One region of the Pokkaliibacter sp. CJK22405 genome, then DNA from elsewhere that is predicted to be linked to it. Evidence: predicted binding sites of a transcription regulator. Region 1 holds the regulator's gene; each other region holds the start of a gene.
The links. The regulator sigma-54, encoded in region 1, starts transcription at its own class of promoters, with help from an activator protein. The targets are predictions, from matches to a motif close to TGGCACNNNNNTTGCTNT.

Region 1 (7,807 bases):
TGATAGCTTCCCAGGCAGCGTCCTCATCCTCGCCATCAAGAATAAACTCAAGTTCTGTCCCCACGGAGGCAGCCAACAGCATAACGGACATGATGCTCTTGGCATCCACTTTATTGCCACCTACGCGGCTCATGCGAATGTCCGCTGTGAAACGGGTCGTTACCCCGATCAGTTTGGCGGTGGCTCGGGCATGGAGCCCCAGCTTGTTGATTAACGTGATCCTTTCTTCACGCATGGGCGTTCCTGCACTAATCGAGCTCGCGATGACGGGTTTGAATGTGGTGATGGCTGTTGGCAAAGTGAGCTGCCAGCTGTTCAACCATATACACGGAGCGGTGCTGACCACCGGTACAGCCTATGGCAACCGTCATATAAGCACGATTGTTGCGCTCATAATAGGGCAGCCAGGTTTCCAGTAGATGACGGAGGTCATCCAGCATTTTATTCACGTCTGGCTCTGCCGCCAGATACTCCATAACGGGCTGCTCCTTGCCGGTAAAACCCCGAAGGCTTGGAATCCAGTGAGGGTTCGGCAGGCAACGCACGTCAAAGACAAGGTCTGCATCCAGGGGCAGGCCGTGTTTGAAGCCAAAAGACAGAAACAGGATAGCCAGTTCCTGGCTGCGTCCTGCTACCCGCGTTCGAATGGTGTCGCGCAGGTCGTAAAGTGTCATGTGCGTTGTGTCTATGGTCAGGTCAGCACAATTAGCAATAGAGCGCAGTAGTCGGCGCTCTTCCTGAATAGCTTCCTGCAGGCTGACACGGCCATCCGTGAGCGGGTGTCTGCGGCGTGTCGCACTGAAGCGCTGAAGCAAAATGCTTTCTTCGGCATCCAGATAGATCACTTCACAGTGCACGCCCATTTCCCGGATTTCCTCTACCAGCACGGGGAGGTCGCCAAGGTTATTGGGCAGGTTACGGGCATCAATACTCACCGCCATATTCTGGCGTTGTGTATCGGGGGCCTTTTCCGCCTGCTGTACCAGTGCCTTTAACAGATCCACCGGCAGGTTATCGATACAGTAATAACCCAAGTCTTCCAGCGCATTGAGGGCTGTACTTTTACCGGAGCCTGAACGGCCGCTGATAATAAATAACTTCATGCCTTGTCCGGAACGATGGACAGAGCCGCCTTGTAGAGTCCTGCAGAATCGCTGGCCACGCGCAGCTGTTGTACGTTTGCCGGGTTTTGCAGCATGCCCGCAACCATGGCCAGGGCCTGGAGGTGTGACTCATGGGCTTCTTCAGGTGCCAACAGTACAAAGATGATATCCACAGGCTGGCCATCTCTGGCATCAAAGTCCACCGGGGATTCCAGATGGATCAGCGCAGCGGTCACTTCTTCACATTGAGACAGGCGGCAGTGAGGGATGGCAATACCACCACCTAGGCCAGTACTGCCAAGTCGCTCACGTCCAATAAGTCCATTGAAGATATCGTCGGTGTCGATATCCGTGAGATGTTCTGCGAGCAGGCCGGCAGCCTGCTCGAGAACGCGCTTTTTGCTTGACCAGGGTGCACCGGTCAGGGTGCAGCTCTGGCTTAGGATTTGGTCAAGTTGCATAAAGACGTTAGCGTACCATTGCACCCTGGCTACGAGCCTGGTGCTTCTCTTTGTGTTTGAGGAGCTGACGATCGAGCTTGTCCATCAGACCGTCGACGGCGGCATACATGTCGATATTTTCATTACTGGCGTGGAGGTCGGCGCCTGCCACATGAACTGTGGCTTCTGCAATCTGACGCTGCTTCTCGACGTTCAGGGTCACCTGAACACTGGTGATCGAGTCGGCGTGACGCTCAAGTTTCTGCATTTTATTTTTTACAAAGTCAGTCAGGGCAGGAGTTAATTCCAGCTGATGGCCTGTGATGTTTATTTGCATATGACTCTCCTGATTTGCCAGTGATTGTTCGCTGGTTAGATTTCACTATAGCCAATCCAAGACTGGGCTCGTCAAATCTATTTAGCGCCAAATCGTTTCCTTTTCAGACCAGCCGCTTACGTTCATTCGATGGAGCAATTGCCATCGCTTCACGATACTTGGCGACGGTTCTTCGCGCGACATTAATTCCCTGATCGCCCAGCAGGGTTGCCAATTTGGCATCGCTCAGAGGCTTGCGCGGTGGCTCATCGGCAATCAACTTCTTGATCATTGCCCGAATCGCCGTGGAAGAGGCTTCTCCGCCATCGGCAGTGCCAACATGGCTGGAGAAAAAGTACTTCAATTCAAAGACACCACGAGGGGTGTGCATAAATTTTTGCGTCGTGACACGGCTGATGGTGGATTCATGCATTTCGACGGCCTGGGCGATATCTGCCAGAACCATTGGGCGCATGGCTTCCTCGCCTTCCTCAAAAAAGTCGAGCTGGAACTCCACAATCTTGGTAGCGACTTTCAGCAGGGTGTCATTACGGCTTTGCAAACTTTTGATAAACCAGCGTGCTTCCTGTAGCTGATTTTTCAGATAGGTGTTATCCGCGCTGTTGTCCGCACGCTTGATCATGCTGGCATAGCTGTTATTCACCTTCAGGCGCGGCATCGCTTCCTGATTCAGCTCGATAGTCCACTGACCCTCTTTTTTCGCCACCACCACATCAGGTACAACGTATTCTGATTCGCCTGCATTAATGCTGGCGCCGGGGCGGGGGTTAAGGCTCTGGATCAGGTGTATGACGGCTGTCAGCTGTTCTTCAGAGAGGCGGGTGCGACGCATCAGCGTTGCATAGTCGCGGGTGCCGAGCAGGTTCAGGTGCTGGGCAATGATGTCCATGGCTTCCTGACGCCAGGGCGTGGTGGTCGCCAGTTGCTTGAGCTGGATGGTCAGGCACTCGGCAAGATCGCGTGCTGCGACGCCCGCCGGATCCAGCTGCTGCAGGTGATGAAGCACCATCACCATCTCATCCATTTCCACCGGATCTTCTTCATCCAGATCATCAAGACTTTCAAGCAACTCTTCCAGAGGAGAGGTCAGGTAGCCTTCTGCGTTAATGCTGTCGACCAGGGTGAAGGCAATGGTGCGATCACGATCGCTGAGTGGCATCAGGTTGAGCTGCCACTCCAGATGGTCCTGCAGGGATTCGCCAGCAGTGGCTCGTGACTCAAAGTCATAGCCATCGTCACCATCCCCGCTGGAGGATGAGGCAGGCAGTGTGGAATAGGTATCTTCCCAAGAGCTGTCTACGGACAGTTCATCGGGAATGTCATCAGACCACTGGCTGTCAGTGTCGACTGCGCCGTCCTGCTCATTCTGTGAGGTGTCCCGGGTTTCCTGATTGTGCGCGGTTTCATAGCGTTCTTCAGGTACGGGAGTATCAAACTCTTCTTCAACATCCAACAGGGGATTACCATCCAGTGCTTCCTGAATTTCCTGCTGAAGATCCAATGTGGAAAGCTGCAGTAAGCGGATGGCTTGCTGCAGTTGCGGGGTCATGGTCAGCTGCTGACCGATTTTTAACTGTAAAGAGGGCTTCATATTTGGCTACGAAGATACTTCCGACTCAGTAATTATGGATGGCTTAGGCCATTCGAATGGGTCAATAGCGAAAATTTTCACCAAGGTACACCTGACGAACCTGCTCATGTTGCAGAATCGTCTCGGCATCGCCCTCAGCGAGAATGTGCCCGTCACTTACAATGTAGGCGTGATCACAAATCGCGAGTGTCTCACGCACGTTGTGGTCGGTGATCAGTACACCGATGCCACGCTCTTTCAAATGGCGAATGATCTGCTGAATATCCGTGACCGAGATCGGGTCAACACCGGCAAAAGGCTCGTCCAGCAAAATAAAATCCGGATCCATGGCCAGCGCGCGGGCAATCTCCACACGACGGCGTTCGCCCCCGGATAAACTCATGCCCAGACTATCCTTAATGTGGGAGATGTGAAACTCCTGCATTAAGGACTCCGCCGTTTTCTTGCGGGCATCCTGATCAAGATCTTTTCGGGTTTCAAGGATCGCCATCAGGTTTTTCTCAACGCTTAACTTGCGAAAAACGGAGGCTTCCTGAGGCAGATAGCCGATGCCCGCACGGGCGCGGCCATGAACTGGCAGTGGGGTTAAGTCCTGATCATCACGGCGGACTTCGCCCTTATCCGCGGCGACCAGACCGACAATCATATAAAAGCAGGTGGTTTTGCCCGCGCCGTTGGGACCAAGTAAGCCAACGATCTGGCCTTGGCTCACGGAGAGGGAGACGTCCTTGACTACCTGACGGCCCTTATAGGCTTTAGCCAGGTGGCGTGCTTGCAGGGTGCTACTCATTCAGTTGTCTTTTGTTTCGGGTGCAAAATCATTTCAACGCGGCCGCTACCGGCATTTGAGCTTTTGCCACCACTGGCATTCACGGTGCGTTGGGTAATGTCATAGATGATCTTGTCACCTGTGAAGGTATCTTTTGCCTGAGTCAGTTTGGCATTTTCCTGGGCAGTGATTGTTTCTTTGCTCAGGTCATAATCCAGTGTCTGGCCATAGGCATGAGTCAGGGGCTCGTTAGGAGAGGGCAGCTGCTGATAATGCGCAGGCTTGCCAAAGGCTTTCGCACGAGTCAGTTCACCGTTGACGAGGTACAGCACGACTTTATCGGCTTCAATCTCGAGTGTGCCTTGAGTGAGTTTCACTTTACCGGTGTATGTCACTGTCCCTTTCGCATCATCCAGCGCAGCATTATCAGACAAGATCCGGACCGGCTTATTACGATCTTCCGGCAGTGCCTGAGCAACGACGGGCAGCAATAGTGCAAGAGATAAAGATACTTTAGCGAGCAGGTTCATAGAGCGTTTCTACCTGGGACAATAAATCTACATGTTTGCTTTGAAGATCAGCTTGCATGCCTACAGCCGTTGTCTTTCCTGTCCCTCGGGTGATGACGACTTCCTGATCGGTGTGCGCACGTTCGGTATGAGGGTCCAAATACAGCCAGGGCGTCTCCAGTGTGATATCCGCCTGACCTTCTGAAGACTGCCGGATATTCACATTATGCTCAAGCTCTATATGGTCATCGTTATCGAACTGCTGTGCAGTATCAGATGTAGCAAACCACTGTCCATTGGCTTGTACAGAATTCACTTTGGGCGAAACAATGACGCTGACACCCTTGCTCTTGAAATGATCCAGTCGCGGAGCGCTCATGGTGGAAGCCAGCTGGCCATTGGTATTGAAGCGCTCGGTATGAGTATCAATGGCATAGCTGTCAGCAGTTTCACCATCCAGCTTTTGTAAGGTCAGCACCGGCTGATCGGGGTCGCGAAGATCATAGCGGATCAGGGCAACGCCAATCAGTACAAAGGCCAGAAACAGTATAGTCTTGTTTTTCCAGGACATGTTTCAGTGCGTCCTCACCTTACCAGTACTCAAGTTTCGATGGTCAGTCTGCAGCGAGATAGGGTGCCAGGCAGCTATCCAACTGATCCTGTGCGGCCAGAATAAGCTCGCAAAGCTCACGTACCGCGCCTTCTCCACCTGCTCGAGAGCAGCAGAAGTGTGCGTGCTCAAGCAGTGCGGGTGCAGCATTCGGAACTGTCACGCCAAGCCCAACCCGGGTAATCAGTGGCAGATCAGGCCAGTCATCGCCGATGTAGGCGATTTCTTCCATCTCGATGTGGTGTTCCTGACGCAGTTCTTCAAGCGCATTCAGCTTGTCTTCGCGGCCCTGAAACAGGAAGTGGATACCAAGATCTCGCGCGCGTTTAGCGACCAGTGTGGTACGTCGACCGGTAATAATGGCGGTTTTGAGGCCTGCTTTGTGCAGCATTTTAATGCCGTGGCCATCCAGAGAGTTGAAGGCTTTGAGTTCGTAACCTTCCTCAGAAAAAAACAGGCGACCATCGGTGAGAACACCGTCAACGTCCATGATCAGCATTTTGATAGCACGGGCGCGGTTGTGCAGTTCTTGCGGATTCAGTGCCATGTCAGACAACTCCTGCCTTGATCAGATCATGCATATGTAGGATGCCAACGGGACGTTCTTCATCAACCACAACCAGTGCAGTGATGGATACCTCTTCCATGATGTTGAGCGCTTCGGCGGCGAGAATGTCGCCTTCGATGGTTTTGCAACGTCGGGTCATCACTCGGTCAATGGTCAGGCTGTGCAGATCCAGTTGCTGATCCAGCGCACGGCGCAAGTCACCATCGGTGAAAATCCCGAGCAGCTTGCCATCGTCATCCGTCACCGTAGTAAGACCGAGCCCCTTGCGGGTGATCTCCATCAAAGCATCGCGAAGCAGTGTTGAGGGCGAAACGCGAGGCAGTTCGGCATCCTTGTGCATGAGATCGCGAGCACGCAATAACAGACGGCGACCCAAACTGCCGCCCGGGTGCGAAAAGGCGAAGTCTTCTGCCGTAAAACCACGCGCTTCCAACAGCGCAATGGCCAGAGCATCGCCCATCGCCAGTGTCATGGTGGTGCTGGTGGTCGGCGCCAGGCCCAAGGGGCATGCTTCAGGCATTTCAGGTAAGGAAATATGCACTTCCGAAGCTTTTGCCAGAGACGAGTTGGCATTGCCGGTCATGCTGATCAAAGGCGCACGCAAACGCTTGATCAACGGGATAAGTGACAGGACTTCAGAGGTTTCTCCGGAGTTGGACAGCGCGATCACAATATCCTGCGATGTGATCATTCCCATGTCGCCATGACTGGCTTCTGCCGGATGAACAAAGAAAGAGGGGGTGCCTGTGCTGGCAAAGGTGGCGGCCATTTTCTTGCCGACATGACCTGACTTGCCGATACCGAGCACAATCACGCGGCCACGGCACTGAAGCAGACGTTTGCACGCCTGGCTGAAACTATCAGTAAGGTAATCGCCCAGCGCCAGAATGGCATTGCCTTCTGTTTCAAGGGTGCGGCGGGCGCTGGAGAGAAAATCAAGCTGCTCGGTCATTGTTGCTGCTCGTCTGGGCAATATCGGGCCGCATCATAGCATCATTTTGGGGCGAGGGCGTGAAACAAGACTGTGACGAGGTCTTTCAATATCATCCTGCCGCCTGGCATTCGCAACATGGGAAAGTGCTCGCCTAATTAGAGTGCATCACACTGTATCTCAGGGGTTTTGATGGATGCCTGAGCAGGGGCATCGTGCTATTATCGCCGACTTTGTTAGCAGCTCATCGCCCAGCGAGGGATTCATGGATAAAGAGAAAGAAATTGTTCGCATTCGCGATCTGAGCTTCTTTCGTGGTGAGCGGGCCATTTATCGTGATGTCGATCTGGATATTCCCCGTGGAAAAATCACCGCCATTATGGGGCCGTCCGGAACGGGGAAAACGACGTTGCTGCGTCTTATCGGCGGTCAGCTTCGGCCCGATAAAGGCAGCATCGAGATTAATGGCCAGAATATCGCACAACTGCGTCGCAAGGCTCTGTTTGCGGTGCGTGCCAAAATGGGAATGCTGTTTCAGTCAGGGGCGCTGTTTTCTGATCTGAGTGTCTTTGAAAACGTGGCCTTCCCTTTGCGTGTTCATACCGACCTGCCTGAAAGCATGATCAGTGATCTGGTGTTGTTAAAATTGCAGGCGGTGGGCCTGCGTGGTGCTGCCAGTCTGATGCCTTCCGAACTATCCGGCGGCATGGCGCGTCGTGTGGCGCTGGCCAGAGCGATTGCCCTTGACCCGGAAATCGTCATGTACGATGAGCCGTTTGCCGGGCAGGACCCGATCGCAATGGGCGTTGTCGTAAAACTTATTAAAAGCCTCAACGAGGCACTCGGACATACCGCGATAGTGGTTTCTCATGACATTCAGGAAACCTTCAGCATTGCGGACTATGTCTATGTGATTGCCGACAGCCAAGTGCTGGCAAAAGGTACTCCA
Region 2 (7,807 bases), on a different contig from region 1:
ATCCGTATGTTCAGAAATGCGCGTGCCTGGGTGAACTAATCCGGATTTTCGCCAACATATAAGGTGGAGTAGCGCTGGCTGCTCCACCTTTTTTATTGCGCGGATAAAATTGCGTTTCTCAGAACAGAATTTTTTACCGGTTGGGCTTGAGACTCTGATTCCAGCCCATACTATAGCGCCGGACCAAAACAGATTGCGGGTAAGCAAGGAGATTGTGGCCGTGACTCCTGATCTGGTCTGGGTAGTCGTAAGTGATATTGGACAAGATGTGGTCTCTGATCATACTTAGCGGACTTGGATCTGTGAGTGGGTGTAGAGACGATGAGGGGGAAGCATGAGCACTTTTGGTTCCTTGCAGGCTCAGTTAGAGCGCCTGAAACAGGAAGGTAAGGGCGGCAAGTCAGAGAAACGTACAGGTCTTCGTACCTTCGTTCCTGTCTATGCACCTGCCAAGCCACAGGGCAAAGAGGAAGACGAAACCACCGATAGCGATACCGAGGATAACCTTGAAGGTTTCACTATGGGTGATGATGGTAGTGACTACGATGACGATGGCAATGTGATCGAGTCAGAAGAAGAGTCAGAAGATTCGGATTCGCAGCAGTATTAATGTGTGAATCAGGCTCTGGTGGGTGATCAGTACTCAGTAAAGCCGCAATAAAAAAAGGGGATGATAAGCATCCCCTTTTTTGTTTTCTGTTCTCAGGCTCAGAACCAGTCGGTCATGCGCTGGAACCAGGAACGGTCTTCTTCTTCGTTGCCGGATGCAGCCGGTGTCTCAACTGCAGGCTTGGCAGGCGCCTGAGTGTTGGCCTTCACTTCCGTCGAGAAGTCAGGCTTGGCATCAGACTTACGGAATACGCCGAAGGAGTACTTATCGATAATGCTGGTTTCATCCAGAATATTTTTGCTGTAGCCCGGGTAGTTCAGATCAAGAACATCCTGCGCTGACTTGGCCAGCTTTTCCTCACCCAGCGCATTGTAAGAAACGATCATCACCGCCAGTGCGTCAGAGACGGCAGGCGTTTCCTGAAAGTTCTCCACCACATAGCGACCACGGTTTGCCGCCGCCAGATAAGCGCCACGCTTAATGTAGTACTGGGCTACGTGGATTTCATAGCGGGCCAGACGGTTACGCAGATAGACCATGCGGTTTTTCGCATCGGAAGCGTAAGGGCTGTTGGGGTAGAGACGAACCAGTGTGGCGAAATCGTTGTAGGAGTCTTTCGCAGCACCGGGGTCACGCTCGGTTTCATCAGTGGGCAGGAAGCGGGAAATCAGACTCTGATCCTGCTCGAAGGCGGTGAGTCCGCGAACGTAGTAGGCGTAGTCGATATAGTTACTGTTGGGGTAAACACGGATGAAGCGATCCGCTGCTGCGCGGGTTTCGTCTTCCTTGCCATCCCGGTAGTAGGCGTAGATCAGTTCAAGCTGGGCCTGTTCGGAATAACGACCGAAGGGATAGCGTGCTTCGAGTTTTTCATACCAGTCAGCTGCCTGATCCCAGAGGGCGTCATCCAGTGCAGTGGTGGCCTTGTCGTACATCACCTGCTCAGAATAGTCTGGCTCTTTAGGTGCTAGGGCTGAGCAGCCTGCCAGGGCAGTTGCCATGGCGACAGCTAGCAGGAGTTTACCTTGTCGCATCAGGTTACCATTGCCGCGTTCAGTGACTTTGAGGCCGTTATTCTAGCGGGATTCCATCTGGTGTACAGTGCGCGAGCTGAATAAGGCCGAATAAGCAGCTATACTTGCCCCCTTTTCAGCGGCCCCTCCGACGGAGCAGGCCCGGTAATCAGGCAGGTTGAGTAAGCCAGATGAGTGAAACAATCAAGCACCGAGAGCAAGTGCCCGTCTCTTCGGGTGGAATGCGACTGGATCAGGTCGCGGCAGAGCTTTTCGGGGATTATTCCCGCTCCCGGTTGCAGGAATGGATCAAGGAAGGCGCGCTGCTCGTCGATGGCAAAACCTGCAAACCCCGCGAGAAGTTGCTCGGCGGTGAATGGCTGACGCTGGAGGCGATCCTGGAGGTTCAGGAGCGCTGGGAAGCCGAAGATATTCCGCTACCGATCATTTATGAAGACGAACATATTCTGGTACTCAACAAGCCCGCAGGTCTTGTGGTGCATCCGGCCGCTGGCCACAGCGAAGGTACGCTGCTGAATGCCTTGCTGCATCATGCGCCTGAGCTGGGGCATGTTCCGCGTGCCGGTATTGTTCACCGTCTGGATAAGGACACCACGGGTCTGATGGTGGTGGCAAAGACGCTGCAGGCCCAGACAGATCTGGTCGCGCAGCTGCAGGATCGCTCCATGGGGCGTGAGTATGAAGCCATTGTTCAGGGCGTGATGACCGGCGGCGGTGTCGTCGATGAGCCGATGGGGCGCCACAGCCGTCACCGTCAGAAAATGGCCGTCGTCGCTCAGGAAACCGGCAAGCATGCGGTAACCCATTACCGCGTGATCGAGAAATTCCGCGCTCATACTCATATTCGCTGCAAGCTGGAAACCGGCCGCACCCACCAGATTCGCGTGCATATGTCGCACATCCATTATCCGTTGGTGGGTGATCCGCTTTACGGTGGCCGTAACCGCCTTCCCAAGGGGTGCACAGAAGAGCTGCAGGATGCGTTGCGTCAGTTTCAGCGTCAGGCCCTCCATGCCAAGCGTCTTGAGTTGAGCCATCCGGCGACGGGTGAGTGGATGGAGTGGGAAATTGATTTGCCTGAGGATCTGATTCAGCTTCTTGATGTTCTGGATACTGACCGTATAGGTTTTGACCACTACGAATAAGCCGAAACTCATCGCAGAGAGAGCCGTGACATGTCCTACGTATTTCCCGACTGGCCTGCGCCAATCAATGTTCGCTCAGTCTGTACGACGCGTCTGGGAGGTGTCAGTCAGGCACCTTTCGACAGCTTTAATCTTGGCGATCATGTGGGTGATGACCCTCGCGCTGTGTTTGCCAACCGTGCTCAGCTTTGTGATGAGTTGCAGTTACCCTCCGAACCTTTCTGGCTTGAGCAGGTTCATGGTACGCAGGTGCTGGCACCCGGTCAGGTGAGATGCGGTGATGCCAGCATTTCCTGTGAAGCGGGTGAAGTCCTGAGCATTATGACCGCGGACTGTCTGCCGGTTTTGCTGTGTGATCAGGCTGGAACGGTGGTGGCGGGGGCTCATGCTGGCTGGCGCGGACTCTGTGAAGGCGTTCTGGAAAATACCGTCAGCGCCATGGAGTGCGATCCTGCCGAGATTATGGTCTGGCTAGGCCCGGCCATTGGCCCGAATGCCTTTGAAGTGGGTGATGAGGTCCGTGAAGCATTTGTCGCTCATGCGCCCATTGCGGGTCTTGCCTTTACGCTGGGCCGCGAGGCCGGGAAATGGATGGCGGATATCTATCTTCTGGCGCGCCAGCGACTGGAAGCGATGGGGATTACCGCCATTTATGGCGGTGAATACTGCACCCACACGCAGGAAGATCTGTTTTATTCCTACCGCCGTGATAAAACCACAGGCCGTATGGCCTCGCTGATCTGGATGGCTTCCTGACATCAGCGGTTGAAAGCGGCCTTTAGCAGGCCGCTTTTTTGTTCTCTTCTTCATTGCTCACCCATCTCTCTGCCACAGATCAGCGTGTTAATCAGGCTGGTAACTTCTCTTCAGGCTTTACCCTTTCTTTACAGTTCACTCTTTTTGTATCTGCTGATTGCCGGGCTGGCACGTAGCTTGCTCATACCCCTCAAAAGGTTTTGAGGTAGGCACCATGTCAATGGACAGAGCACTGTACCTGGCAATGTCAGGGGCAAAGCAGAATCTCTGGGCTCAGGCGATTCATACCAACAACTTGGCGAACGTTTCTACTGGCGGCTTCAAGAGCGATTTCGAGCAGGCGCGGGCGATGCAGGTCTTTGGTGAGACCTTTCCGTCCCGCGTGTACAGCATGACAGAGAACCCCGGCACGAACTTCGAGCAGGGTGCGTTGCAAGAGACTGGTCGTGACCTCGATGTGGCGGTGGATGGCTCCGGTTTTATTGCGGTTCAGCGCCCTGACGGTTCCGAGGCTTATACCCGCTCTGGCGATCTGCATATTGATCAAAACGGCATTTTGCGTACCGGCAAGGGGTTGCCGGTACTTGGCAATGGCGGGCCGATTGCCTTGCCACCGGCAACCAAAGTGACCATCGGCGGCGACGGTACTATTTCCGTTCAGGCGCAGGGTGATCAGCCGACGGATCTGGCGGATGTGGATCGTATCCGCATGGTCAACCCCGATATCCGTGATGTGGTTAAGGGTGAGGATGGCCTGTTCCAGCAGGAAAATGGCCAGCCTGCCGCCCCCGATGTGAATACGCGTATGGTGTCAGGGTTTCTTGAGGCCAGTAATGTGAATGCGGTCGAAGAGTTCACCAACATGCTGTCGATTTCCCGGCAGTACGAGCTCAACGTCAAGGTCATGCAGGCCGTTGATGAGAACGCGCAACAAGAAAATCAGCTTCTCCAGGTGAGTTAAGGAGTTAATCCATGTTGGCATCCCTCTGGATCGGCAAGACCGGTCTTAGCGCACAGGAGACCGCGCTCTCAACCATTTCGAATAACCTGGCGAACATCAGTACGACAGGTTTTAAGAAGGATCGTCCGAACTTTGAAGATCTGCTTTATCAGATCAAGCGTCAGCCAGGTGGACTGACCAGTGAGAACACCCGTTTGCCTTCAGGTTTGCAGATCGGTAGCGGTGTTCGGGTAGGCATCAACGAAAAGATCTTCACTCAGGGGGATCTGGAAACGACGGATAACTCGCTGGATGTGGCGATTAACGGCGATGGCTTCCTGCGGGTACTGCTGCCGGATGGCACCATTGGCTATACCCGTGACGGCAACCTGAGTCTGGATGCGGATGGCAACATCGTTAACCAGTCGGGCTATCCCATGGATCCGCAGATTAACGTCGCGGATGCAACGCAGATCACTATCAGTGGTGATGGCCAGGTTGAGGTGGTGATCAACGGCGATACGGCGAATCCACAGGTCGCCGGGCAGTTGCAGCTCACCACTTTTGTTAACCCGGCCGGTTTGCAGGACATGGGTGGCGATATCTACAAGGAAACGGTCGCCAGTGGCGCACCCAATGACGGCGTGCCTGGTGAGGATGGTCGTGGCACCCTGATTCAGGGCATGCTGGAGTCTTCCAACGTTAACGCGGCTGAAGAGCTGGTAAACCTGATCACCACTCAGCGCGCGTACGAGATGAACTCCAAGGCCATATCGACAGCGGATCAGATGCTGTCCTTCGTAACACAGCAGCTATAAGCGCAGTTTCAGGTGACGTTGATGAGTAAGCGTGCATTACAGGCGGTTTTCGCAAGCGTGCTGATGTTGGTGCTGGCGGGATGTATGAACAACGCCAAGCCTAATGATCCCGAGTATGCGCCCGTGACTGCGCAGGATCTGCAGCAGCCTCGTGAAACCAATGGCGCCATTTATCAGGCCGGTTCTGAAATGAGCCTGTATGGCGATCGTCGTGCTCATCGGGTCGGCGATATTATTGTGATCAACCTGGAAGAGACGACCCAGTCGAGCAAGTCTGCATCGTCTTCAGCTGATAAGTCGGCCTCTGCCAGCATCTCCAACCCGACCGTGCTGGGTAGCCAGTTCGGTGTTGCTGGCCTGTCACTGGACTCCAGCCTGAGTGGCTCCAGCAACTTCAGTGGCAGTGGTGATACCAGTCAGGCCAATAACCTGGCAGGCACCATTGCCGTCACCGTATCGGAAGTGATGCCTAACGGCATCATGAAAGTGCGTGGGGAGAAGTGGCTGACGTTGTCCACAGGGGATGAATATATCCGCATCACCGGCATGATTCGGCCGGAGGATGTCACACCCGAGAATGAGATTTCTTCTACCCGTGTTGCTGATGCGCGCATTACCTACAGTGGTAATGGCCAGACGCAGGCAGCGGCAACCATGGGCTGGCTGAGTCGCTTCTTTATCAGTGCGATCTGGCCATTCTGATTTCAGGAGCTGAGTGATGATGAAACGTATCCTGTCGCTTTTTCTCTGTCTGTGGATCGCCATGCCCTCGGCGCAGGCGGCAATTACTCAGCGCCTGAAAGATATTGCTCAGGTGGCCGGTGTCCGTACTAACCAGTTGGTGGGTTACGGTCTGATTGTGGGTCTGGATGGCAGCGGTGACAAAAGTAGTGCCGCCTATACCTCGCAGACCTTCAAGAACCTGCTGACCCAGTTCGGCATATCTTTGCCGAGCGGCACCAACCCTCAGTCGAAAAATATTGCCGCTGTTGCCGTTCATGCGGATTTACCGGCCTTTGCCAAGCCAGGTCAAACCATTGATGTGACCGTGTCTTCTCTGGGGGATGCCAAGAGTTTGCGTGGCGGTTCGCTGCTGCTGACACCGCTGAAAGGTGCGGACGGTCAGGTCTACGCTATGGCGCAGGGGAATCTGGTGGTGGGTGGCTTTGGTGTCGATGGGCAGGATGGCTCCAAGATCACCGTTAACGTGCTTAACGTTGGCAGGATTCCTGCAGGTGCCACCGTAGAGAAAGCCGTTGCTTCCGGTTTCAATACAGGTGACTCACTGGTGTTCAATCTTAACCGCCCCGACTTTACCACGGCCAAGCACGTGACCGAGCAGATCAATAATCTGCTGGGCGCCGGTGTGGCTGAAGCGATGGATGCAACCTCCATCCGGGTGCGTGCGCCTCGGGATCCTTCTCAGCGTGTGTCTTATCTCTCCGTGTTGGAAAATCTGGAAATCACCGAGGGTGATGAGCGTGCCAAGGTCATCATCAACTCCAGAACCGGAACCATCGTTATTGGTGAAAACGTGCGTGTTTCACCGGTTGCTGTCACTCATGGCGCTCTGACAGTCTCCATTACGGAAAATCCTCAGGTTAATCAGCCTGAACCGCTTTCCGGCGGTCAAACTGTGGTGACACCGCGTACCGGTATTGAAGTCGATGCAGGCAGTGGTCACATGTTTGAACTGTCTCCGGGGTCCACCCTCAAAGATATCGTCAAGGCCGTTAACAGCGTTGGTGCTGCACCGGGCGACTTAATGGCGATTCTTGAGGCGCTTAAACAGTCAGGTGCTCTGCACGCTGATCTGGTTGTGATCTGAGGTACTTATCATGATCGGGCAGGCTACTGCGCAATCCCAGCTCTATTCCGACCTTGGTCAGCTGCAAACGCTGAAAAACCAGGTCAAGGATGGCAAGGATGCCTCGCCCGAAGCACTGCAGAAAGTGGCGCAGCAGTTTGAGTCGCTGTTTATTAACCAGATGCTTCGTACCATGCGTGAAGCAGACCAGTCCTGGAATAAGGATGGTCTCTTCAACTCGCCGGAAATGAATCATTTTCAGGACATGCTTGATCAGCAGCTGGGTGTGGAAATTGCCAATGCCGGTGGTATTGGCCTTTCTGAGTTTCTGACTCGCCAGCTGAGCAAGGGCAGTAATGGCAGTACGGATGGCCCAACAATTGGTCAAACCCTGACGAGCAGCCGGCTGGCGGATACCCGGCGTCAGGTGGACAGCAGCATTGATGCGTTTCTGGCGCGCCAGGAGCGAATTTCAAGTGGTCAGAGTTCACAGTCCGCTAACAGCACGTTGTCTGACACCGCTGGAGTGAGTGCATCGTCGACATCTTCCGATGGCAGTGAAGGTTTTGATTCCCCGGAAGACTTTGTAGCTACGCTCTATCCCGCAGCAGAGAAAGCAGCGGCCACCATGGGGAGCGATCCCCGTTATCTGCTGGCGCAGGCGGCCTTGGAATCTGGCTGGGGCAAACGCATGATT
Region 3 (7,807 bases), on a different contig from region 1:
GGCATGCCAGTGACAAAGAAAGCCAATACGGGTAAACCGACAACCAGACCAAGGCCAGCGAAGAACATTGGGAAGGTCTGACCAGTTTGATCCTGACGTTTTTTAGACCAAATGCTCAGGAATACAGTAGCAACAACACCAATTACCAAAGCAATCAGAATTCCTAAGCTGCCGTTCTCGAAAACAGGACGAGGAACATAAAAACCACGAACGTTTAAGAAGAAAGCATCGCCAAAGGAGAGTGACTGACGCGCTGAGGGTAGGGCGCGCAGAACGGCGAAGTACCAGAAGAAGATTTGCAGCAACAGAGGAATGTTACGGAAAACTTCGATGTACACCAGCGCGATTTTTGAAATCAGCCAGTTCTTGGACAAGCGGGCAACACCCAACAGGAAGCCAAGAATAGTCGCAAAAACAATACCGATTACTGAAACCAGCAAGGTATTGAGCAAACCGACAAAGAACGTACGGCCGTACGTATCAGTCTCTGTATAAGGAATCAAAGACTGTAGAATACCGAAACCGGCAGTTTCATGAAAAAAACCGAAACCGGTAGTGATACCACGTTGCTCCAGGTTGCTTAGGGTATTGCTAACGATAGCCCAGATACCCAAACCGACAACCAGGATCAGCAACGCCTGGAACAACAGGGCACGCTTTTCTGGATCATTCCAGAACGGCGGCTTGTTACTAGGCATGGTGCTGGCGGTGGCCTGAGGCTTGTTGGCTTCAGACGACATTCGCGAACCTCCTGACAGGAAAAAATCATTAAAACTAGGCCAGTGGCCTAATCACATGCCATCTCGCTACGTCAGCATCCTTATAATGTTGGTATGGTGATGCCGGCGTATATGGAGTTCGATTCTGGCAGTGGGTGCATCATTTCGATGACCCGGTATTTAAAAGGGCATGACCGAAGTCATGCCCAATTAATTTGCTTACCTATCCCTTAAGAAGGGAGGTAGCAATTAACGCATAGGAGGTGCGTACTGCAGGCCGCCTTTGCTCCACAGAGCGTTCAGGCCGCGTGCGATACCCAGCGGAGAGCCGGAACCTACGTTGCGATCAAACATTTCACCGTAGTTACCAACCTGCTTAACGATCTGGTAAGCCCAGTCGCTGCTTACGCCCAGGTCTTTACCGAAGTCGCCTTCGCCACCAACGAAACGCTTGATGTTAGGATCATCGCTGTCTTTCATCTGGTCGATGTTCTGAGAGGTCAGACCCAGCTCTTCTGCATCAACGGTTGCGAAGTAAGACCATTTAACCAGGTTGAACCACTGGTCATCGCCCTGACGTACGACAGGTCCCAGAGGCTCTTTAGAGATAACTTCAGGCAGAACCTGAGCAGAGGTAGGATCAGCCAGTTTGATACGCAGTGCGTACAGCTGAGACTGGTCAGACGTCAGAACGTCACAACGACCTGCTTCGAAGCCCTGAACTGTCTGGTCAGAGTTGTCGAATACAACAGGCTGATAAGTCATGTTGTTCAGACGGAAGTAGTCAGCCAGGTTCAGCTCGGTAGTCGTACCGGCCTGGATACAGAAGGTAGCACCGTCCAGTTCCAGAGCGCTGCTAACACCCAGAGATTTCTTAACCAGGAAGCCCTGACCGTCGTAGTAGTTAACGCCGGCGAAGTTCAGACCCAGAGAAGTATCACGGCTGATAGTCCAGGTAGTGTTACGAGACAGTACGTCTACTTCACCTGACTGCAGTGCAGTGAAACGCTCTTTAGCGTTCAGAGGAACGTATTTAACTTTGCTGGCATCGCCGAGGGCAGCGGCTGCAACAGCACGACAAACGTCAACATCCAGACCCTGCCAGTTACCTTTGTCGTCAGGGTTGGAGAAGCCGGGCAAACCTGTGCTAACACCACAATTAACTACACCGTTGGCTTTAACATTGTCCAGGGTGCCTGCGTGGCTCTGAACAGAGAAAGTCAGCGCGACTGCTGCAGCGGCAGCTACAGAACCGATTTTTTTCATCTTAACGTGTCCTCGGTCTATCACTGGTTTCAAAAATGCCAATTAATGGCTCGATGTCCTATTAAGCAAACGGCGTGCCTGTTTTTGTATTTGGTCGAAATAAATACAAAATTTCTTGCGAATTTGTTACTGAATGGTCTGAAATCGTCGATCGTGTCGCTAAAAGTATCTACTTGAGAGCGTTTTAGTAGGACTAATGGGATTCATTAGTTGCTTAATCTTGGCATTGACTATTTTCCCTCTCTGTTTTAAGCAGATCGCTTCAGGTAACAAAAGTGGGCACGCAGGTAACAGAGGAATGCACTGTGATGATGCACTTGCAGGTCGTTTTTTTCTGACTGTTTGGTCGGCTTTTACTATTCTTCACTATCAGGAGGCGTTGTAGTGCAAGAGTGAATAATTTGTGCTCTTTCATGGCTCTCAAATAAAAGCTCAATAGCTTTATAAGGTGTTTCAGAAAGGTTGCAGTTGAGGTGCGGTATTGGGCACGGAGTTCGAAGTGTTTGTTACAGTTGCCGGGGTAACGTAGCGGTTTTTGAATCGAAATGTCTTGATTCTGTTTTCGAGATCCGGATCAGGCAAAATGGCTTTTTTTGAGGGTGAGCCGATGGTGCTTTTGTTTGAAATGCTTGGGCGCTGGCTTCACGATAATTTATATAACCGTTATACCAACAAACCGGTTTTCTTATGAAGGTTGTTACCTTATATAAGTTGCAGGATTAAGTGAGCCTAGTGCAGGGCTCTGTTCTGATGGTGCGGATCATCGCCATCGCTGCCATTGACTCTATGTCCTGTAAGTTCTTAGCCGCTACCTACGAGAATGTTGATGTCTTCTCCCGCCCCTGAAAGCCTGAATTCCGAGAGCGAGGGTGCTCAGCCTGCCGAGCGCTGGATTGCATGTCATGAGTGTGATGCGGTATTCCCGATGATCGCTATGAAACATCGGCAGGATGCTTACTGTCCGCGTTGCGGGGGTCATCTTTTTGCGCATCGGGAAGGTACGATACAACGCAGCCTTGCCTTGGCGATCGCGGCATTCTGTTTTTTTATACCTACTGTTTCTTTACCGCTGATACAGCTCGACGTGCTGGGCTTAAATAGTAGTGTGACTCTTATAGAGGCAGTTATTGAGCTTGTTCAGGAACAGTACTGGTGGACAGCTTTTCTGGTCGCGGCGTGTAGCATCGTCGTGCCTTTCCTTGAGATCAGTCTGCTCATTTTTGTACTCGGCATTGCGCTGCTTGAGAGAGCCGGAACATTGACCATTATGTTGTTCCGATGGTGGCATGTGCTTAGGGGATGGGGAATGTTAGAGGTTTACCTCATCGGCATTCTTGTGGCGATGGTGAAGCTGCTGGATATGGCTTCTGTCACACTGGGGTTTGGGCTTTATGCATTTGTAGGCATGCTGCTTATGTTGCTTACAATGATGTTGAGTCTGGATCCGCACGAAGTCTGGGAGCAGCTCGATACTCAGAAAACTCGACGCCGCAGTTCGAATGAGGATGTTGCGTTTGTGAAGGAAGCCGGTGAATGAGCTATCAGACTGCCAAAAGTATGGGGCTGATTTCCTGTCATCTCTGTCACCAGCTTTGCCAGCCGGGTGAGGGAAGCGAGCACTATCACTGCCCACGATGTGGAAGTACGCTTCATTCGCGCCAGCCTGGTTCACTCTCGGCAAGTTGGGCTTTGTTGCTTACCGCAATGCTGTGCCTGATTCCTGCCAATATTTATCCCATCATGCGTGTATCACAGCTGGGTGTGGATACACCCAGCACGATCATGGGAGGCGTGCTGACGCTTGCTCATCATGGAGCGCTTGGGATAGCGGTAGTCGTCTTTGTCGCCAGTGTTGTTGTGCCGCTATTAAAAGTTGCGGGACTGGCTATTTTACTGATTCGCGCGCAGTTTGGCGGAGAGCTGAGTCCTAAACGCTGTACCCAGATGTACCGTTTGATCGAATTTATCGGCAAGTGGTCCATGCTGGATATTTTTGTTATTGCCCTGCTGGCTGCATTGGTAAATCTGGGCGCTGTCGCGCGGATTGAGGCAGGTCCTGCCGCCACTGCATTTGGTGCGGCTGTAGTACTAACAATGTTATCAGCGATGGTATATGACCCTCGCCTGATCTGGGATCAAGAGGAATCCCTTAATGAATGACAACTCCGGGGACAATAAACCAGTGGTAAGTTCTGGCGAGCGCTCCTCATCTGCATCCGCGCCTAAGCCCAATGTTGCTCAGGCGGTAAAAGTGAAGAAGCGCCGCTCCTGGTCCTTTATATGGCTACTTCCCTTCATCGCGGTATGTATTGGTGTCTGGCTTCTTTGGCATTCCATGGCGGACGCAGGTATTGATGTCACTATTACTTTTAAAAACGGGCAGGGTCTTGAGGCAGGTAAAACCGAGATCCGTTACAAAGGCCTGAAAGTTGGCATGGTGAAGAAGGTTCAGATTGGTAAAGATCTCGAAACCGTCATCGTTGAAGCTGAGCTTGACCGGTCAACAGAAGATGCCCTGAAAACCGGGACACAATTTTGGCTGGTGACACCTCATATCAGCCTTGAAGGTGTTACTGGTCTCGATACGCTGGTGTCGGGCAACTACATTGGCATTCAGCCAGGCAATGGCGCGCCAACACGTGAGTTTGTGGCCGCTACCAAAGCGCCTCCAGTTGCCTCGGATGAACCCGGGCTCCACCTGACTCTGAAAGCAAAAACGTTGGGCTCCTTGAGCCCTGGCGCACCTATTTATTACAAACAGATCAAAGTGGGTTCAGTGCAGGATTACCGTCTGGCAGACAACAGTGAAAACGTTGAAATCGATGCCTACGTTGAGCAGCCCTATGATGAGTTGATCTCTGAGCAGACGCGTTTCTGGAACGCCAGTGGCGTGACGGTGTCAGGTGGCCTTAATGGCTTTAAGGTGCGCACGGAATCTCTGGTGTCATTGATCAGTGGTGGTATTGCCTTTGCTAATCAGGGAGAGGTCGGCGCACCTGTCGCCAACGGTCATACCTTCCAGCTTTATAATGACTATGCGAGTGCAGAGACAGGTATTGGCGTCAACATTCATTTCAACTCCGCTCAGGGTCTGGTTGAAGGCGTTACCAAGGTCATCTATCGAGGTGTAGAGATCGGTACCGTGCAGAAAATGGAGCTCAATGACGATTATTCTCAAGTCAACGCGAGAGTGCTTTTCGACCCAAAAGCAGAAGAATTTCTGAAAACAGGCACGCGCTTCTGGCTGGTCAAGCCAAGCATTAGTCTGTCCGGCCTCTCCGGTTTGGATACTTTGGTGAAGGGTAACTACATCGCAGTTGAGCCAGGAAAAGGCGATTCTGCACGTGACTTCACCGCGCTAGGTCAACCTCCGGCTGTGGATGACGAAGAACCAGGCCTCAAGCTGACGCTGGATGCAAAAGAGCTGGGGTCGGTGTCCCCGGGGACACCCTTGTATTACCAGCATGTTGAGGTAGGTAGTGTGGTCAAGTACAACCTCAAATCCGATGGCAAAGGGGTCACGATCGTCGTTAACGTCCGACCACGCTATATTCATCTTGTGAATACTGAGACGCGATTCTGGCATGCCAGTGGCGTTCGAATCAAAGGCGGGTTAGGTGGTGTCTCCATTGAGACAGAATCAGTGATGTCTCTGATCAGTGGCGGTATTGCCATGGGTAATGTCACAGGCCAGAAAGGTCGTGCTGTAAAAGGGAATGAGCACTTCATTCTCTATTCCAGCATGACCAAAGCAGCAGAGCAGGGTCGAGAGGTTCATGTTCACTGGCAGCGTGCTGACGGTCTGAAAGCAGGCGATGATGTTAAATGGAATGGTCTGACCGTCGGTGAAGTCCGTGAGATTAAGCCATTAAGAGACTTTAGCGGTGTCGATGTCACATTATTCCTTCATCAGGACGGACAGGGTCTTGCGCGTGAAGGCGCAGAGTTTTGGGTAGTTCACCCAGAGGCAACGATCAGCGGCGTGTCGGGGCTGGATACGGTCTTTGGAGGCTCTTATGTTGCTGTCCGCCAGATTGATGATGCTGCCTCTTTACAGACGACTTTCATTGGCAGGAATCAGGCGCCAGCGATTGAAGCAATCAAAGGGATGCCACTGGTGCTTGAAGCTCACTCGTTGGGTTCGATCAAGCCAGGAGTTAACGTTTATTACCGTGGCGTCGCTGTCGGTCAGGTCAGTGCCACTCGCTTGGCAGATACCGCAGACCGAGTGCTGATCGATGTTTTGATTCAGCCCCGCTATGGTGCTTTGGTTAGAACCAACAGTGTCTTTTGGAATAACAGTGGTTTTGGTTTTGACTTCGGTCTCTTTAAAGGTGCGAGCCTTCGAACGGAGTCATTGGAAAGTTTAGTGGCAGGTGGAATTTCTTTCGCCACACCACCTGAAGGCGCGATGGGGGGGCGAGCAAAAGCCTACAGTCACTTTAAGCTGAATGATGATGCGAAGGATGACTGGAGTGAATGGGCTCCCCGAATCCAGCTCCCACCTGAGGGAAGTCATGCTCCCTGATTTTTCTGCTGACGAGAGCTCATCCGCGCTGTTTCGAAGCCACCTGCAAGAGGTGATGGCACTTTTACAGCGGAGCAAGTTTCATAGCCCGGATATGCGAGTCAGTCGGGAAGCTGCGATTGAGGCTGTACTCCCTTTTGAGCATGGGCCTGCAGATGCCAAACATTGCCTGTTGCTGGTGCATGGGCTGACGGATACGCCCTTTACCTTTCGCGAGGTGGCAGCCAAGCTGGCAGAGGCTGGCATTCGAACGCGAGCCATTCTGCTTGAGGGGCATGGTTCGTGTGCTGAAGCCAGTCTGAGCGTGAGTGGAAATAGTTGGCGTCGCCAGGTCAGGCAACATATTGAAGATCTTTCAACGCAGGGTTTTCATGTTTGGGTGGGTGGTTTCTCATTAGGTGGGATGATCACAACACTTGAGGGACTGAAGCATCCTGATGTGGAAGGACTAATTCTCTGGGCGCCTGCCTGGCGATCCAAAAATCCATTGGTGTGGGCCAGCCGTTTTATTGCGCCGTTTCGTCGCTGGCATAGTCGACGCCCCGAGCGGGACTATACCCGCTACTCTTCATTTAGTGTGAATGCCATCCATCAGTTTCATCGTCTTGCCATCAAGGCCAGAAGGCTACTGGGAAGTTTGTCGAGTTTTGATAAGCCGGTCTTTATTTGTTGTTCCGGCTCTGACGCCACGATCAGTACTCCCTATGTGTGGGAGCAGTTTCGACGCTTGCGGCGTGAGGACAGCGAGCTGCTATGGCTGGGTGATCTGGCCGAAGCGCAAGATGAGAAGGGGGTTGATGTCTGGGAGGCGTCATTGCCTGAGCAGCATATTCGGACCCTCTCACATTGCTGTCTGACATTCAGTGAGCGTAACTCTCATTATGGGAGGGAAGGTGACTATCGCCACTGCTTGTCTCGCCAGTTTTCCCGAGAAGAGTGGGAAGCCTGTATGGCTGATCCAAATATCTGGTACAGCGAATACGGCTACCCGTGCCCGGGTGGCGCTGGCGCACGACTTACCTTTAATCCGCACTTTGATGCGATGATGGATAAAGTGGTTAGCTTTCTCCATCATCATGCTAAGTTGGAAGTATCGGATAAAACGAGCTGAGACTTAGTAAAGCGCCTGATAAAGCTTGCGACGATAAGTTCCCACCAGCGGGTTTTCATTGCCCAGCATATCAAACAGCTTAACCAGGGTTTTGCGGGCGGTATCATCACCATAGCCACGATCCTGACGCATAAGAGTCAGGAGCTGTTTCATGGCTTCCTCATAGTTACCCGCCATGACTAA
Region 4 (7,807 bases), on a different contig from region 1:
CGGCGCAGGACATAACCTCGACCTTCGTTAGAAGGTACAACGCCATCAACAATCAGGAAGGAACAAGAGCGAATATGATCCGCAATCACCTTGAGTGACTGGCTGCTCATATCACTGGCACCGGTAACATCCGCTACCGCACGAATCAGATTCTGGAACAGGTCGATTTCATAGTTGGAGTGAACGTGCTGCAGCACCGCAGACACACGCTCCAGACCCATGCCGGTATCCACTGATGGACGCGGCAGATCGTGCATTACGCCATCCGCAGTACGGTTGTACTGCATGAAAACCACGTTCCAGATCTCAATATAGCGATCACCGTCTTCGTCAGGGCTACCGGGAGGGCCACCTGCGACGTCAGGACCGTGATCATAGAAAATTTCGGTACAGGGACCGCAAGGGCCGGTATCGCCCATCGCCCAGAAGTTATCGGACGCGTAGGGAGCACCTTTGTTATCGCCAATGCGAACGATGCGCTCAACCGGTACACCGATTTCCTTCGACCAAATATCGAAGGCTTCGTCATCGGTGGCGTAAACCGTCACCCAGAGTTTGTCCTTAGGCAGGCCCATCCAGTCGCCGGAAGTCAGAAACTCCCAGGCAAAACGGATAGCGTCCTGTTTGAAGTAATCACCAAAGCTGAAGTTACCCAGCATTTCAAAGAAGGTGTGGTGACGCGCAGTGTAGCCTACGTTTTCAAGGTCATTGTGCTTACCGCCTGCACGTACGCAACGCTGCGAGGTGGTCGCTCGGGAATAGCTGCGTGGATCTGTGCCAAGGAAGACATCCTTGAACTGCACCATACCGGAGTTGGTGAATAGCAGCGTTGGATCATTGGCGGGGATCAGAGAACTGCTGGGAACAATCTCGTGACCTTGACGCTTGAAGTAATCAAGAAAGGCTTGGCGAATTTCTGCGCTCTTCATATACCTGCCTAATTGGGGATGAGGTCGCTGTATACCAGCGAAGTTGATTGCCCTCGTGCAAAGCGCGACAACTCTGAACCGCTGGACAAGTTATTGCGGGCTAGTATATCTGCCTGTACGAGGAAAAACAGCCCGAATCCTTGTTGAGGTTTTGGCCAAAGTTCGAGGCAAAACAGCGAAGTGAGAAGTGAAGAGTTAAAGAAGCGTGATATGAAAAGAGGTAGCAGAGGAAGAGGCTCAGCTCTCCCACTCATTGACTTGCATCGCCGCCATCGCCTGAGATTGCGAAAAACCACGATAGAGTAAAAAGCGCAGTTGCCGTGCCTTCTCTTTAGGCGTTTCCGGCAAAGCCTCACCAAAGCGCCGGGTACGAACTTCGCGCGCCTGTTGCATCCAGTCAACGTCGTCTTCAACGTCATTGAGCGCAGTAGGGTTCAGTGACTTGTACTTCAGTTCAGCGGAGATACGTCGTGGCCCCTGCCCTTTGGCAACACCCTGACGCACCAAAGTCGCGGAGACTCGCTCATCGTTTAAATAACCGTAATCCAGCAAACGCAGAATTATCGCTTCGACTTCATCCCGGGCCTGAGCTTTAAACACTTCAGCATCCGCACCGGAAAACATCGGCTCATCACCAGACTGAGCCGCTTTGTGTTCATCCAGCAACTGCTTCTGGCGAAGCTGCTCAAGCCGTTTTGCCAACTCGGCGCGACCATAATCACGCCGGGTCAGCAAGCTCAAAGCCTTATCCCAGAGAGAGACCGTCTTGAGCATTAGTCTTCTGCGGTTTCAAGCTCAGCTTCTGCTTTCACTACCGGAGAGCTCAGCAGACGATTGCGCAGTTCAGTTTCGATTTCTTCTGCAATGGCCGGGTTATCTTCCAGGAATTTACAGGCATTGGCCTTACCCTGACCAATCTTGTTGCCCTGATAGGCATACCAGGCACCGGATTTTTCAACCAGCCCCTGAGCCACACCCAGATCAACCACTTCGCCCATACGGTAGATACCCTTGCCGTACATGATCTGGAAGTCTGCCTGACGGAAAGGAGGCGAAACCTTGTTTTTCACCACCTTCACACGGGTTTCGTTACCCACGACTTCATCGCCCTGCTTAATAGAACCTGTACGACGAATATCCAGACGAACAGAGGAATAGAACTTCAGCGCATTACCACCGGTCGTGGTTTCAGGGTTACCGAACATGACGCCGATTTTCATACGGATCTGGTTGATGAAGACCACCAGACAGTTGGCATTCTTGATGTTACCGGTGATTTTACGCAGCGCCTGGGACATCAGACGTGCCTGCAGACCGACGTGAGTGTCACCCATTTCACCTTCGATTTCCGCTTTCGGTACCAGCGCCGCCACGGAGTCAATAATGATGACATCAACCGCGTTGGAACGAACCAGCATGTCGGCAATTTCCAGTGCCTGCTCGCCGGTGTCTGGCTGAGAAACCAGCAGGTCATCCACGTTAACGCCCAGCTTTTCCGCATAAATAGGATCAAGAGCGTGCTCAGCATCGATAAAGGCACAGGTTTTACCCTGACGTTGTGCCTGAGCAACCACCGACAGCGTCAACGTAGTTTTACCGGAGCTTTCGGGGCCATAGATCTCAACGATACGGCCATATGGCAAACCGCCGATTCCCAGGGCGATATCCAGGCTCAGGGAACCGGAAGAAACAGCAGGAATGGCTTCACGGGGCTGATCGCCCATACGCATGATGGCGCCTTTACCAAACTGACGCTCGATCTGGCCAAGAGCAGCTGTGAGAGCTCGCTGTTTGTTCTCGTTCATTCCAACCTCGCAAAGGAAAAATACTGTATATATGATCAGCATTATTCCACAGATTTGAGTTTACGCAACCCCAAGACAGGAAAAACTGACAGGGAAAATATTGTGGGAATCAGTGGCCGTTAAAGACCTGCGGGGGGAGCTTTCGAAAAGCCGAGCGGCTTAAAATGGCTTGCGACGCCAGTGCCAACAAGCCTTCCGCAGCCGCAATGGCTGCAGCCTCACGCACCTCATTACGGTTACCGGGGAAGAGAAAACGGGCTGACCATGTCTGTAGCGGTGTGGACCAGGCAATCCAGACCGTACCGACGGGCTTCTCCTCAGAGCCACCATCAGGGCCTGCAATACCACTAATAGCAGCAGAGAAATGTGCCGCACTTCGCGTACAGGCGCCCTGTGCCATTTCCTCGACGACGATCCGGCTCACCGCCCCCGCCGCCTGCAGACTCTCTGGCTGGACGCCAAGCATCTGAATCTTGGCCTGATTGGCGTAGGTGACCCAACCAAAACCAAACCAGCGCGAACTGCCGGGGAGTGCCGTAAACGCCGTCGCAAGGCCACCGCCCGTACAGGACTCTGCCGTGGCCACTTGCTGTTGCTTGTTGATGAGTACATCCGCCAGCTGGCTCACCAGTGATTCCAGTACAGCATTGGATTCCGGCACGTTTTGCTTCCTTATGTCGCGAAGATAAGACTTAGGGCTGTTTGTAGCTTATGGCTCTTCGCATCACAAGGGTGAGGTTGACGCTAGGGTAACGGGCAGCCATCGACGGTCTGTTTCAGGCCCGCCAGAATATTGGCGCCGGATTCATTCGCCAACTCGTCGTACCACTGCCGGGTTTTTTCAGGCTCCGTGCCGTGCGTAATATCACAGCGCTTGCGAGCCCGAAGCACAATGTCACCGACGCGTTCAACCCGCCGGGCATCATAGGCATTCAGGGCAGAAATCAGTGAACCCGAGGTTTTCAGGCATTCGGTGAGCACCCAGGCATCCTCCATCGCCTGACAACCGCCCTGCCCCAGGTCCGGTGTCATGGCATGAGCGGCATCGCCAATGAGCACAACCCTTCCCCGATGCAGGCTGCCAAGAGGTGTCACGTCATGAATCTCCACTCGCGCCATGCGCGCGGGGTCCAGCCGCTCGATCAGCCGCTGCACCGGCTCAGCCCAACCGGCAAAGTGCTGGCTTAGCTCCTGCCGATACTGGGACCGGTCATTCTCGGTGCCAGCAGGCAGTGGCACGTCAAAGAAAAAATAGAACTCATCATTGCCCATCGGCATGAGTGAACAACGCTTGTGATCGCCGACAAACTGGCGCCACTCATGGGCATTGGCCAGATCCGGCGCAATCCTCACCCGGCCATTCCAGTTCACATAGCCGCGATACTCACGCTGAATAGTTTGCCCGACGACATAATTTCGCAGCTGTGAATGGGTGCCATCGGCGGCGACAAGAAGATCTGCGGCGATTTTCTCGCCAGAACTCAGGGTAATCGTCACGCCCTCGCTGTGTTCTTCGACCTGCTCGCAGCTCACTCCCAGAGTCACGGTGTCTGACCCGACCGCCTCCAGCAACATATCCTGCAGCAACGCCCGCGCGACCGGATGCGCCCGCTCTTTAACCTGCGCATACAACGGCTCCAGGCTGAAATCCGTCAGGACCTTGCCGCTCTTGTCGTAGTAACTCATCTGCTGCATGTCGCCACTGATCGCATCCAGCTTGTCCTTAAGCCCCAGCGCGTTGAGGACTCGCACACCGTTAGACCAGATAGAAATCGCGGCACCAATGGGTGCAAGCTCACGAGTCCGCTCAAAAATGCGTACCTGATGTCCAGCGCGCCTGAGCGCCAGTGCCATGGTCAGTCCACCCATTCCGGCGCCCGCAATGACAATATTCAGCGTCTCCATTCGTCATCCTTATTGAATCTGTACAGGGTCAGAACTTCACAAGCAAAAAATCAACCAACTGGTTAATTTTAGCGCTCAAATCCTGTAAACCCGGCTTTTCCGGTCGTTGACTTACACCTTAAGGCTAGTTCAGTCGAAGGAAGTGCGCCCATCAAGTGAACTTGAGCGTCGCAATTGACGCCCCGCTGCACCAGAAATGGACAACGAAGCACGGCGAAAACCTTCAGCGATTGCTAAGTGATTGATTTATAAATAAGGAAGAAAATGGCACATCCCTTGCTAATCTGATGACAGATCAGACGCTCAATGGCGAGTGTTTGCTCCAACAACAATGTGCTGGTTTGGGTAAAGAAGCCCTGAGCACTGCAGCTAAACGGTTGCAGCGCTCAGGGCTTTTTTCGTTTTCGGCACCGGCATTTGATCACTAATGATTGAGAGGCAATGACAATGTCTTACTTAGAACCGAGCGAGTTTGTGACCAAAATGGTCGATCAGGGCGAAGCCAAGGTTTATATGTCAGCCAAGGACACCCTGATTCGTGCCTTTATGGCCGGAGCCATTCTGGCGCTGGCTGCTGTTTTTGCTATCACTGTCGCAACCAAAACCGGCTCGCCACTGACCGGTGCCATCCTGTTTCCTGTCGGCTTTATCATGCTCTATCTGATGAAGTTTGACCTGCTGACCGGGGTCTTCACGCTGGTGCCACTGGCCCTGCTGGATAAGCGTCCCGGTGTGAATATCAGTCAGGTGCTGCGCAACTGGGGTCTGGTGTTTATTGGCAACTTCGCTGGTGCCCTGACCGTCGCTTTTATGATTTCCTTTATTCTGACCTATGGCTACAACACCGATGGAGGCGAGCTGGCGGCCAAAGTCGCCAAGATTGGTGAGTCCCGAACCCTTGGCTATGCCGCTCACGGAGTGGATGGCTGGTTCACCATTTTTATCCGCGGCATGCTCTGCAACTGGATGGTGTCCATGGGAGTGGTCGGCGCGATGATCTCCACCTCCGCCAGCGGCAAAATGGCGGCCATGTGGATGCCCATCATGCTGTTCTTCTTCATGGGCTTTGAGCACTCCATCGTGAACATGTTCCTGTTCCCCTTCTCCATGATCATGGGCGGCGACTTCACCTTTGCCCAGTACATCATCTGGAACGAAATCCCCACTGCGCTGGGAAATCTCGTGGGAGGTTTTGTACTCGTCGGCCTGCCGCTGTATTACACCCATGTGCGCACCAGCCCTGAGCGTGCGCTGAAAAACCGCCCTGCCGCAGCGACAACTCCTGCGCCCTCGAAAGAAGCCGCGTCCAGCTCCGTTCGCATCGGCGCCTGATGCCACCATGCACTCAGCAGATCCGATAACTGAGCGCCCGATAATGCCGGACAGCCCGACTCGCCAGAGCCGGGCTTCTGTGCCGGGCTTGCGTATTTCGCTCGGTCAGGTGACGGATAAAGGCACCAAGCCCGTAAATCAGGACTTTCACGGAGCTGTAGTGCCTGCGCCTCATCTGGTGGCAAGTAAAGGCATCGCACTGGCTCTGGCCGACGGCATCAGCAGCAGCGATGTCAGCCAGATCGCCAGCGAAGTGGCCGTCACCAGTTTTCTACAGGACTACTTCGCAACGCCGGAATCCTGGTCGGTTAAAAGCGCTGGCCAGCGGGTGATTCAGGCGGCCAATTCCTGGCTCTTCTCCCAGACGCGCCAGAGTGAGGGCCGCTACAACCTCGATAAAGGCTACGTCTGTACCTTTACCGCACTGGTGCTCAAAGGCCGCAGCGCGCACTTCTTTCATATCGGTGATGCGCGTTTGCTGCGCTTAAGCGGCAACGCGCTGGAGCCACTGACACAGGAGCACCGGCTTTGGTCGAGCCCGGAAAAAAGCTATCTGAGCAAGGCGCTGGGGATTCATGCCAGTCTGGATATGGACTATGGCCAATGTGAGCTGGACCTGCACGACTGTTTTATTCTGATGACCGATGGCGTGTATGAGTTCGTCAGCACCACGCTCATCAGGGAGCACATCCGTGAACATGCCGATAATCTCGACCTTGCCGCGCAGGCAGTTATTAATGCCGCACTTGAGGCCGGCAGTGATGACAACCTCAGCATTCAGATTGTGCGTATTGATGCCCTGCCCGAACATGGGGTGAGTGATCTGAACCAACAGCTGGCCCAACTGCCCTTTGCCCCGGAGCTGCGCTCACGCATGCCGTTTGATGGCTATACCGTGCAGCGCGAACTGCACGCCAGCAGCCGCAGTCACGTATTTCTGGCAACCGATGATGCGAGCGGTGACAAGGTTGTCCTCAAGCTGCCCTCTGTTGATTTACGCGGCGACCCGGACTATCTGGAACGCTTTCTGATTGAGGAATGGGTGGCGCGGCGGGTCGATAATCCGCACCTGCTTAAGCCTGCTCACCCGGATCGCACGCCCACTGCGCTCTACACCACTTTTGAATACATCGAAGGCCAGTCGCTGCACCAGTGGATGCTGGATAACCCAACGCCTGAACTTGAAACAGTGCGGCGCATCGTTGAGCAGATTGCGCGGGGGTTACAGGCGCTGCACCGGCAGGAAATGCTGCATCAGGACTTACGCCCTCATAACGTGATGATTGATGCCAGCGGCAACGTCAAGATTATCGACTTTGGCTCGGTACGCATCGCCGGTGTGGCGGAGCTGGCGCGTGACACGGCCTCCCAGCCAATACTTGGCACCGCTCAGTACAGCGCGCCGGAATATTTTATTGGTGACTATGCCGATGAGCGGGCGGATCTTTATTCCCTCGCTGCCATCACCTATCAGATGCTGAGTGGCCGCTTGCCCTACGGCCCGGATATCGCCCGAGCAACCACAAGGGCTGCGCAAAAACGGCTGCGTTATCAGTCCGTGCTGGACCCTGAAAGGTCGATTCCACTCTGGGTGGATGATGTCCTTCGAAAGGCGCTGCAGCCAAACCCGGACAAACGCCAGCGCGTGCTTTCCGAATTTATTCAGGATTTGCGCAAGCCCGATCCTGCCCTGCTGCAACGCCATCGCCCTTTACTGGAAAGCCGTCCGCTACTGTTCTGGAAAGGCCTGTCGCTTGGGCTGTTTATCATCATTCTGCTGTTACTGGCTTATCGCTAAAGACTTTCCTGGTTACCGGTCAGCCACCATTGCTGGCT

Region 2: the regulator sigma-54 is predicted to act here: its motif matches at 3,712-3,729, upstream of flgF (flagellar basal-body rod protein FlgF).
Region 3: the regulator sigma-54 is predicted to act here: its motif matches at 2,048-2,065, upstream of ACKC9G_RS02080 (amino acid ABC transporter substrate-binding protein).
Region 4: the regulator sigma-54 is predicted to act here: its motif matches at 4,905-4,922, upstream of ACKC9G_RS17690 (formate/nitrite transporter family protein).

The regions. Positions count from the first base shown of each region.
Region 1 is NZ_JBKKHQ010000014.1:112,507-120,313, forward strand. Features, by position in the region: gene ACKC9G_RS10940 (HPr family phosphocarrier protein) at 1-235, opposite strand, end outside; gene rapZ (RNase adapter RapZ) at 249-1,103, opposite strand; gene ptsN (PTS IIA-like nitrogen regulatory protein PtsN) at 1,100-1,564, opposite strand; gene hpf (ribosome hibernation-promoting factor, HPF/YfiA family) at 1,572-1,880, opposite strand; gene ACKC9G_RS10960 (RNA polymerase factor sigma-54) at 1,984-3,471, opposite strand; gene lptB (LPS export ABC transporter ATP-binding protein) at 3,533-4,261, opposite strand; gene lptA (lipopolysaccharide transport periplasmic protein LptA) at 4,258-4,770, opposite strand; gene lptC (LPS export ABC transporter periplasmic protein LptC) at 4,754-5,320, opposite strand; gene ACKC9G_RS10980 (KdsC family phosphatase) at 5,364-5,906, opposite strand; gene ACKC9G_RS10985 (KpsF/GutQ family sugar-phosphate isomerase) at 5,908-6,879, opposite strand; gene ACKC9G_RS10990 (ABC transporter ATP-binding protein) at 7,124-7,807, shown strand, end outside.
Region 2 is NZ_JBKKHQ010000007.1:291,068-298,874, forward strand. Features, by position in the region: gene purL (phosphoribosylformylglycinamidine synthase) at 1-39, shown strand, start outside; gene ACKC9G_RS04480 (hypothetical protein) at 335-610, shown strand; gene ACKC9G_RS04485 (outer membrane protein assembly factor BamD) at 709-1,644, opposite strand; gene rluD (23S rRNA pseudouridine(1911/1915/1917) synthase RluD) at 1,815-2,789, shown strand; gene pgeF (peptidoglycan editing factor PgeF) at 2,820-3,545, shown strand; gene flgF (flagellar basal-body rod protein FlgF) at 3,766-4,506, shown strand; gene flgG (flagellar basal-body rod protein FlgG) at 4,518-5,303, shown strand; gene flgH (flagellar basal body L-ring protein FlgH) at 5,325-6,005, shown strand; gene ACKC9G_RS04515 (flagellar basal body P-ring protein FlgI) at 6,022-7,131, shown strand; gene flgJ (flagellar assembly peptidoglycan hydrolase FlgJ) at 7,142-7,807, shown strand, end outside.
Region 3 is NZ_JBKKHQ010000001.1:451,811-459,617, reverse strand. Features, by position in the region: gene ACKC9G_RS02085 (amino acid ABC transporter permease) at 1-740, opposite strand, end outside; gene ACKC9G_RS02080 (amino acid ABC transporter substrate-binding protein) at 969-1,985, opposite strand; gene ACKC9G_RS02075 (paraquat-inducible protein A) at 2,812-3,522, shown strand; gene ACKC9G_RS02070 (paraquat-inducible protein A) at 3,519-4,145, shown strand; gene ACKC9G_RS02065 (MlaD family protein) at 4,138-6,513, shown strand; gene ACKC9G_RS02060 (alpha/beta hydrolase) at 6,503-7,624, shown strand; gene ACKC9G_RS02055 (tetratricopeptide repeat protein) at 7,628-7,807, opposite strand, start outside.
Region 4 is NZ_JBKKHQ010000028.1:3,761-11,567, forward strand. Features, by position in the region: gene alaS (alanine--tRNA ligase) at 1-929, opposite strand, end outside; gene ACKC9G_RS17670 (regulatory protein RecX) at 1,167-1,703, opposite strand; gene recA (recombinase RecA) at 1,703-2,734, opposite strand; gene ACKC9G_RS17680 (CinA family protein) at 2,844-3,395, opposite strand; gene hpxO (FAD-dependent urate hydroxylase HpxO) at 3,479-4,639, opposite strand; gene ACKC9G_RS17690 (formate/nitrite transporter family protein) at 5,087-5,971, shown strand; gene ACKC9G_RS17695 (protein kinase domain-containing protein) at 6,015-7,769, shown strand; gene ACKC9G_RS17700 (MBL fold metallo-hydrolase) at 7,766-7,807, opposite strand, start outside.